One region of the Paenibacillus sp. 05T425 genome, then DNA from elsewhere that is predicted to be linked to it. Evidence: riboswitches for the same ligand, from Rfam matches in the RefSeq annotation. Region 1 holds a riboswitch; the other holds the start of a gene.
What was found. A riboswitch is a leader RNA that binds a small molecule or an ion and turns the genes downstream of it on or off. The one in region 1 is predicted to bind cyclic di-AMP.
Positions count from the first base shown of each region.

Region 2: it holds a riboswitch for cyclic di-AMP, as region 1 does, so the genes downstream of both, AC1DF0_RS17695 (hypothetical protein) here and AC1DF0_RS30640 (ubiquitin-like domain-containing protein) in region 1, are expected to answer to the same signal.

Region 1 covers NZ_JBFTLA010000025.1:9,350-13,291, forward strand. The annotation lists gene AC1DF0_RS30630 (HD domain-containing protein) at 1-1,233, shown strand, start outside; gene AC1DF0_RS30635 (TatD family hydrolase) at 1,241-2,014, shown strand; cyclic di-AMP (ydaO/yuaA leader) riboswitch at 2,199-2,384, shown strand; gene AC1DF0_RS30640 (ubiquitin-like domain-containing protein) at 2,639-3,787, shown strand.
Region 2 covers NZ_JBFTLA010000007.1:97,980-101,921, reverse strand. The annotation lists gene AC1DF0_RS17710 (ABC transporter permease) at 1-401, shown strand, start outside; gene AC1DF0_RS17705 (hypothetical protein) at 469-900, opposite strand; cyclic di-AMP (ydaO/yuaA leader) riboswitch at 906-1,076, opposite strand; gene AC1DF0_RS17700 (hypothetical protein) at 1,142-1,537, opposite strand; cyclic di-AMP (ydaO/yuaA leader) riboswitch at 1,543-1,702, opposite strand; cyclic di-AMP (ydaO/yuaA leader) riboswitch at 2,100-2,306, shown strand; cyclic di-AMP (ydaO/yuaA leader) riboswitch at 2,333-2,515, shown strand; gene AC1DF0_RS17695 (hypothetical protein) at 2,644-3,039, shown strand; gene kdpF (K(+)-transporting ATPase subunit F) at 3,182-3,259, shown strand; gene kdpA (potassium-transporting ATPase subunit KdpA) at 3,275-3,942, shown strand, end outside.

The DNA of each region.
Region 1 (3,942 bases):
ATTTGGGACCTTATTAACACCAAAGAATTTCAACGTTTGCGCCGAATTCGGCAATTAGGGACGTCCTACTTAACATTCCATGGCGCAGAGCACAGCCGTTTCTCCCATTCGCTGGGCGTATATGAAATTACGAGAAAAATTATTTCGCAGTTCGAGCGCAATAGCTTCCATGACTGGCCGAAGGAAGAGCGGCTCGTATCATTATGCGCGGCGCTGCTTCATGATGTCGGTCACGGTCCGTTCTCCCATTCGCTTGAAGAGGTATTCGATACCGATCATGAGGAATGGACGTGCAAAATTATTTTGGAGGATACGGAAATCAATCGAGTATTGCGGGCCGTATCCGAAGATTTTCCGAGCCACGTTGCTGCCGTCATTCAGAAAAAATATCCAAAACCGATCGTTGTCAGCTTGATATCAAGCCAAATGGATGCGGACCGGATGGATTATTTGCTCCGAGATGCTTATTTTACGGGAGTAAATTACGGTAATTTTGATTTGGAGCGCATTTTGCGGGTGATGCGGCCTTACAAAGGGCAAATTGTGGTTAAGGAAAGCGGCATGCATGCGGTGGAGCATTATTTGATGTCGCGTTACCAGATGTATTGGCAGATTTACTTCCATCCGGTTACGAGGAGCTCGGAAATTATTTTGAGGCAAATTTTCCGCCGGGCGAAAGAGCTGTACGAGAAGGGTTATTCCTTCTTATGGATGCCAGAGTCGGTCAAGCGGCTGCTCGATAATACGATGGCCGTCAGCGATTATTTGAAGCTGGATGAAGCGCTTGCGCAGACGGCTTTCATGCAATGGGCCGAAGAGGACGATTCACTGCTGGCCGACCTATGCGACCGCTTCCTGAATCGACGATTATACAAGTACATAACGATCGATGATCCTGAGCCTACTTTATTAGAAGAAATACGTTTGCTGTTCCTCTCAATCGGCATGATTCCGGAGTACCATATGGAGCTGGATTTCCCGTTCGATCTGCCGTATGACGTGTATCGTCCCGACAGACAAGAGGGAGAAAAGAAAGAAAAAGCGCCGATTTTGTTGTTGGATCATCAGGATGAAATAAGTGAAATATCGGCTAAATCCGACATTGTTAGATCGATCACCGGTTTACATCAGGGACAGTATCATTTGTATTTTCCAGAGGAGCCGCTCAGGATGAATATTTCGCAGATTAGTCCTCATTTGAAACAACTATTTCAGCTTAATGAAGGAGTATAACATCAACATGACATATTTATTTGATACGCATACCCATCTAGACTCACATAAGTTCGACGAGGACCGTAAAGAGGTAATTGAGCGAGCGAGAGAAGCGGGCGTTGATCTGCTGCTCAATATCGGCTTCAATCGGGAGACGATCCCGACAACGATTGCGCTTGCGGAAGCTTATGACTTTATCTACGCAGCGGTTGGCTGGCACCCTGTCGACAGCATCGATATGACGCCAGACGACTTGGAATGGATTGAACGTCTATGCGAGCATCCGAAAGTTGTCGCAATAGGCGAGATAGGACTTGATTACCATTGGGACACTTCACCTAAGGATGTGCAGCATCGTGTATTTCGGGAGCAGATTAGGCTGGCGCGAAAGGTGAAGAAGCCGATCGTCATCCACAATAGGGATGCGCATGAGGATATCGTTAAGATCTTGCGCGAGGAGAATGCGGCAGAGGTTGGAGGCGTCATGCACTGCTATTCCGGCAGTTGGGAGACGGCCAAAGCCTGCCTCGATATGAACTTCTATATCTCGTTCGGGGGACCGGTTACATTCCAAAATGCACGCGTGCCAAAAGAGGTGCTGAAGCAAGTTCCATTGGACCGATTATTGATCGAAACGGACGCCCCTTATTTGACCCCTCACCCGTTCCGAGGGAAGCGAAATGAGTCCGCTTACGTCTCTCTTGTCGCCCAGTCTGCTGCCGAGCTATTGGGTAAATCCGTGGAAGAAATAGCCAAAATTACGACCGAAAACGGTAAAAAATGTTTTGGTATTGTTTAAAAACGGTAGGAAACGAGAGATTCAATGACCTTTTAGGCGATAAAACTGGATTTTGTTCAGGAAATCTTTAATCTTTTCCGACTTTAACCAGCTTTTTCGCTTAAATCGTCTTTTATCGCTTCTTTACAACAGACCGCCCGTGAAGGTATGATTCATTTCAGAGTTATTACTTTTTGTATTGGATTTCCAGTTTGCGCTTAATCTCCGGAAGGAGAACGGGGGACCCAAGTGCGGGTATTTGAAGGACCGCGCTTTGATCTTTTCAGGGGTGAATTTCGAAGCCATTGCCATGAGCATTGCGATTTCGAATAGGGCAGCTCTCTTGCCCGAATCCGTCAGCTAACCTCGTAAGCGTTCATAGAGAGCGATCAACCTCGTGCACCCATTTTTATGATATCTCGTGTAGACATCCGAGAAGCCACGATACAGATCCTCTGTCGACGGCTTCTTTTTATTTTCGAATAATCGGGAAATCGTCGTCATAGGGTTAGTCATGGAGGTGAGAGGATCGAGAAAAGAAGTAGAATTACTGGATTGCGTGCTCGCACGCCAATATACTATAGTCGCGTCAGTTGTAATCATGCGTAACACTTGGCGGCGGGGCTATGAAGGAGGACCGATGAAATGGGCACAATCCAGGTAAAGGACACCCATGGGAAACGATCATCCAGCATGTCTTTCGCAATGCGATGGAAGCATGAAAATTTGCGTTTGATACTACTCAGTGCTATTATCTCAATCGCTATGACTTTCATGTTACTGGTGTTGTTGTACGGAACGGCTGTCAAAAGCGTCTCCGTAGTAGTGAATGGACAAGAAACCGTTGTAGAAACAAAGCAATGGGTCCTGCAACGCCTACTGGATGAACAAGCTATTACGATTGGCGAGCATGACAAGGTTTCGGTGCCTCTGAATGCAGCCATTAAAGACGGCGATCGCGTTGAAATTAATCATGCGGTGGCGGTCAATGTAACGGCGGATGGCAAGACATCAACGGTGTACACGACAGAAGGAACTGTGCAAGCGGCGATCGAGCAATTAAATATTTCTGTTCGTAATCATGATAAAGTAGTACCGTCGCTTAACTCATCTGTCGAAGAGGATATGTCGGTAACCGTTGTACGCGTCGATACGAAAGTATCGGAGAGCGAGCGGGCGATGCCATTCTCTATCGTGAAGAAAGAAGATCCGACGCTGGAGGTCGGCAAGGAGAAGCTGATCCAGACCGGTAAGCAAGGCCTTATCGTTGAGCATATTCAGAAGCAGTACGAGGATGGCGTGCTTGTTTCTAAGCAAATGGTCAGCAAAGTAATCGAGACCGCTGCTGTCGATCAAGTCGTGGCAGTCGGTACGAAGAAGCCTGAGCCGAAGGTAACCGTGCTCTCTAACAGTAGTCCTACTGTGGAGACGTTGACGAAGAACGGTGTAACGCTTAAGGCGAAGAGCATCTTGAAGAACGTCACGTTAACTGCGTATTCCGCTGGCGTGGAATCGACGGGCAAGGACGAAAGCCACCCTCAATACGGCATTACGGCGTCCGGAACGAAAGTGACGGAAGGAAGAACGATCGCGGTTGATCCGAAGGTAATCCCGATCGGCTGGTGGGTATTCATTGAAGGCATCGGATTCCGCCGGGCAGAGGATACGGGAAGCGCAATAAAGGGCAATAAGATCGACGTGTATTTCGGCAGTCAGAAGACTGCGGAGAAGTTCGGACGCAAGAAGGGTTACACCGTGTACGTTATTGGACCGAACAAACCGTCATCCACTTAGTGCTTTATCGGCAGCTAACTGTTTATCATCATCTTATCGTAATGTACAATTAAATATGCCATCATAAGAAGAGGCTAAGCCTCTTCTTTTTGTAGTTTTATTGACGCAAATAAGGCAGCAATTGTTGCAGAGTTATTTAAGTAAATGAGGAAGGG
Region 2 (3,942 bases), on a different contig from region 1:
CACTGTATAAGCTGCCGGTTGAATGGAATGCGTCCAAGGTGACGACATTTATCTTGATGATCGTTTGCGGCGTGTGTATCTTCGCAGGCATCTATATCTTGATGGCAACGATGTGCTTTTGGACGATTCAGGGACTTGAGATTGCAAACATTTTGACGGACGGAGGGCGGGAGATGGCACAATACCCGCTGAATATTTACGAAAGATGGGTTAAAGTTCTGTTTACGTATATTATCCCGTTCGGATGCGTAAATTATTTGCCGTTGCTCTATATTCTTGGAAAGCAGAACGGCAATGACTGGTTCTATATGCTGCTGCCGCTTGCTGGCGTATTGTTCTTGGTACCTTGTCTAGCGGTATGGCATATCGGTGTCCGCCATTATCGTTCGACCGGATCATAAGCTCGCCATAACGTAAGCAAGCCCGCTCCTTCGCGCTGTAGGAGCGGGCTTGCTTCATTCTAATACGCTAATGGATGGACACATAGGCAACGGAACGGTTCTTAAGTACTGTCTCTTCGGTATTGCCTTCGATGAAGGTAGGGTTGTCGGTATGAGCGAGAAGATCGTCGATCGCGGTGCAGAACAATTCATTGAGTCTTCCATCCACATGTGCCGGCAGTAGAGAGTCATACAACGAGGCAGAATCCGTGAAAGCTCCGACGAATTGACGCAGCGGCTCGCTCCATTGCTTCAGATCGATTTGGCTGTCGGACTCAGGCGCAAAAAATTCACCCCAGCCGACCCCTTTGTTGCTTAGCATTCGAAGACATACGCGATAACCGGAAGAGTCGACGGCGAGGGCAGGAATAACGAACAACTCGATGCGTGTGATGGTGAGACTGTCACTAAGATCTTGATCGGACAGAAAAGAAAGATGACAATCGGATTTCGTCAACATAAATAAACCTCTCCTTATTTCGCTTACGAGGTTAGCTGTCGGATTCGGACAGAGAGACGCCCTACCAAGGTTACAAATCCTTGGATTCACCCCTTGCGAGCGGATCGATTGATCCAAGTAGTGGCTCGCGTTGGTTCCCCCGCTTTTTCAAACGAAAAATTCAGCGTTAGTATGCCGTATATTATAAATCTATCCGCGCCGTTTGTAAATGCTTTTCGCTAAATATTCTGACAACTTACCCTTAAAATAGTGAGATATAGGAAACGGAGCACTGCAGTAAATCTCCACTCATGGCGGGATTTCTCGTACTCTTGTCGTTCCGAACGTGAAGAAGCGCGTCGTTGAACAAACCGTGAATGCGATTGTCAGCGGGGATTTCCTTAGCATGTATCTCACCTATATAACGATGCAGCATGCTGCCCCATCTGATCCAGTCTGCCGGTTTATCTGCTTCATTCACGAACAACTCACCCCAGCCTAATCCGTTAGTCGTTGCTAAATGGAGACAGACGCGATAGCCGGCGCAATAACCATCGTAATCAGGAATGACGAACATCTCGATTCTTCGAATGATTAGCGCCAGGCAGTCGTTGGTGCAAGAAGGTAATGGCTCGTCGATTTGTGCTTGTATAAACATATGAAATTCTCTCCTCTATTCGCTTACGAGGTTAGCTGACGGATTCGGACTAGAGAGCTGCCCTACCGAGGCAGTGCCTCGGATTCACCCCATTCGAACAATCGAACGATTGCTCTTGTTGGTTCCCCCGCTTTATCCTATGGACAAATTCAGCGATAATGATATGCCTTTTTCGGCTCGACGTCTATCCTAAACCGATTCGAAGCATTTGTAAAAGGTTCATTTTGTTGCACAAGACGCTCTAAGAGCAAATTAGAGGAGCGACGATCATTTTATCCATGAAAAGAGGCTTTTTCGATGGAATACTCGTTTTTACTTCTGTTATTTATGATTTGAAAAAAAGCATGCTTGCGCGTGTTGGATAAGAAATTCAGGCATATATGTAATTTCAGAAAACGAGAGATAATTGGCGAAAAAGTGAGTAATATCGAGCTATAACTTTTTGAAAACGTTAACGATCACTCTATAAGCTCCTATATTATCCAATATGGACGCTGGACCTGCTTTACATAAAATTTGGCTGGGAGTAAGATTCGATACAGGATTCGCAATTGAAGTTGCGATGGACTGATCGCTGAGTTTCKGCGAGGCAAGCGGAAAGCGGGGGAACCAAATGTGAAGCGGTGCGTTTGTACGATGTGAGAGTCGGACGACAGCACGGCAGGGGTGAATCTTCGAAGAGGCAGCACCATGGATGCCGCTTCGAAGTAGGGCGACTCTCACCGCCCGAATCCGACAGCTAACCTCGTAAGCGTGGTTTGGAGAGAGGAATGATACAACGATTCGTTTTTAATTGCTATTTTATCGCTGAGTTCCGCAGCAGTCTGCGGGAACGGGGGAACCAAAGAGCGATGCGCCGCGATGGAGTCGGCCGCATAGGTGCTCATGGGGTGAATCGCAAGGCTTAACTGCCTTGCGTAGGGCGACTCTCACGCCCGAATCCGACAGCTAACCTCGTAAGCGTAATCGAGAGAGGCAACCATCGCAGTGCCGATTCGGCATGGCTTCCTTAGCCATGCCTCCGAAGAAGCCCGCGGGGAAAGGTCCTCTTTTCCCGCAGGCTTCTTTTTTGTTGCCTTTTTACAGAAATTCGGAGGAGATTGCCGTTGGGCGAGGAGCATATTATCGTTGCCGGGCTTAATGAAGCTGGCAAAGCATTCATAAAAACATTGGTATTTCGCGGACTGCCGTTCATCGTCCTGACGAACAGCAAGCTAGAGGAAAGACAACTTCGTAAGCATGGACTTAATAACGTTTTATACGTGAATACTAATGACAGGAATAGTTGGATGATACCGGAAAAGGTCATTGGAGATGTATTCATCTTTGAGAGCAGCTTAGCTCTTAGCTGCAGGTTCATACAATGCTGCAGGGATTGGACGTCTAGATCGATCTACGTCATTACTACGCATTGGAATCCAAGAGTCATATATAAAGGTCTTGGCGCAGATCACATCGTACATTCGCAAACCGGCGAAATTGGGTTTCTATTGAAAAAATAACTTTTTGTAAATGTCTATAGCAGGAGGGAACTGCCTTGATGGATCTGTACATGATTGGTACTTTAATCGTTTGCTTCGGATTGTTTTATGGTTTTCTTGCTTGGTGCGACAGAGCTGTTAAGCAAACGGGGGGCGATGGCGAATGATTATCGTAGCAGCGCTTGCGGTGCTCGTATTCGGTTACCTATTATATGCTTTAATTCACCCGGAAAAATTTTAACCAGGAGGAACAACGATGGATATTTTGCAGCTATTAATTGTCATTGCCGTTCTTCTGCTGCTTGTGAAGCCGCTCGGAACGTATGTGTATCACGTATTCTCGAACGAGTCCAACCGGCTCGATAAAGTATATGGAGGATCGGAACGGTTCATTTACAGGTTGATTGGACTTAAGAATCGAGCGGGCATGAGCTGGAAAACGTATGCGCTCAGTTTCATCGCCACGAACATTATTTTGGTAGCTTTCAGCTATCTGATTCTACGGCTGCAGCATGCGCTGCCGCTTAATCCGAACGGCATGGCGAGCATGGAGCCTACGCTAACGTTTAATACGATTATCAGTTTCATGACCAATACGAACCTGCAGCATTACAGCGGCGAGAGCGCTTTGTCTTATTTTTCGCAAATGGCGGTCATCATGATGATGATGTTCACATCCGCTGCAACCGGGTTTTCAGTCGCAATCGCGTTCGTAAGGGGCATTACGAGCAAAGGAAAAACGATCGGCAACTTTTTCGAAGACTTTGTTAAAGCCCATACGAGAATTTTCCTTCCGTTGGCCTTTATCGTTACGCTCGTTCTCGTTGCGCTGCAAGTACCGCAGACACTCGATCCGACGATCGCGATCAAGACATTCGAGGGCGCGGTGCAGCAAATTGCGATCGGACCGGTCGCTTCGCTGGA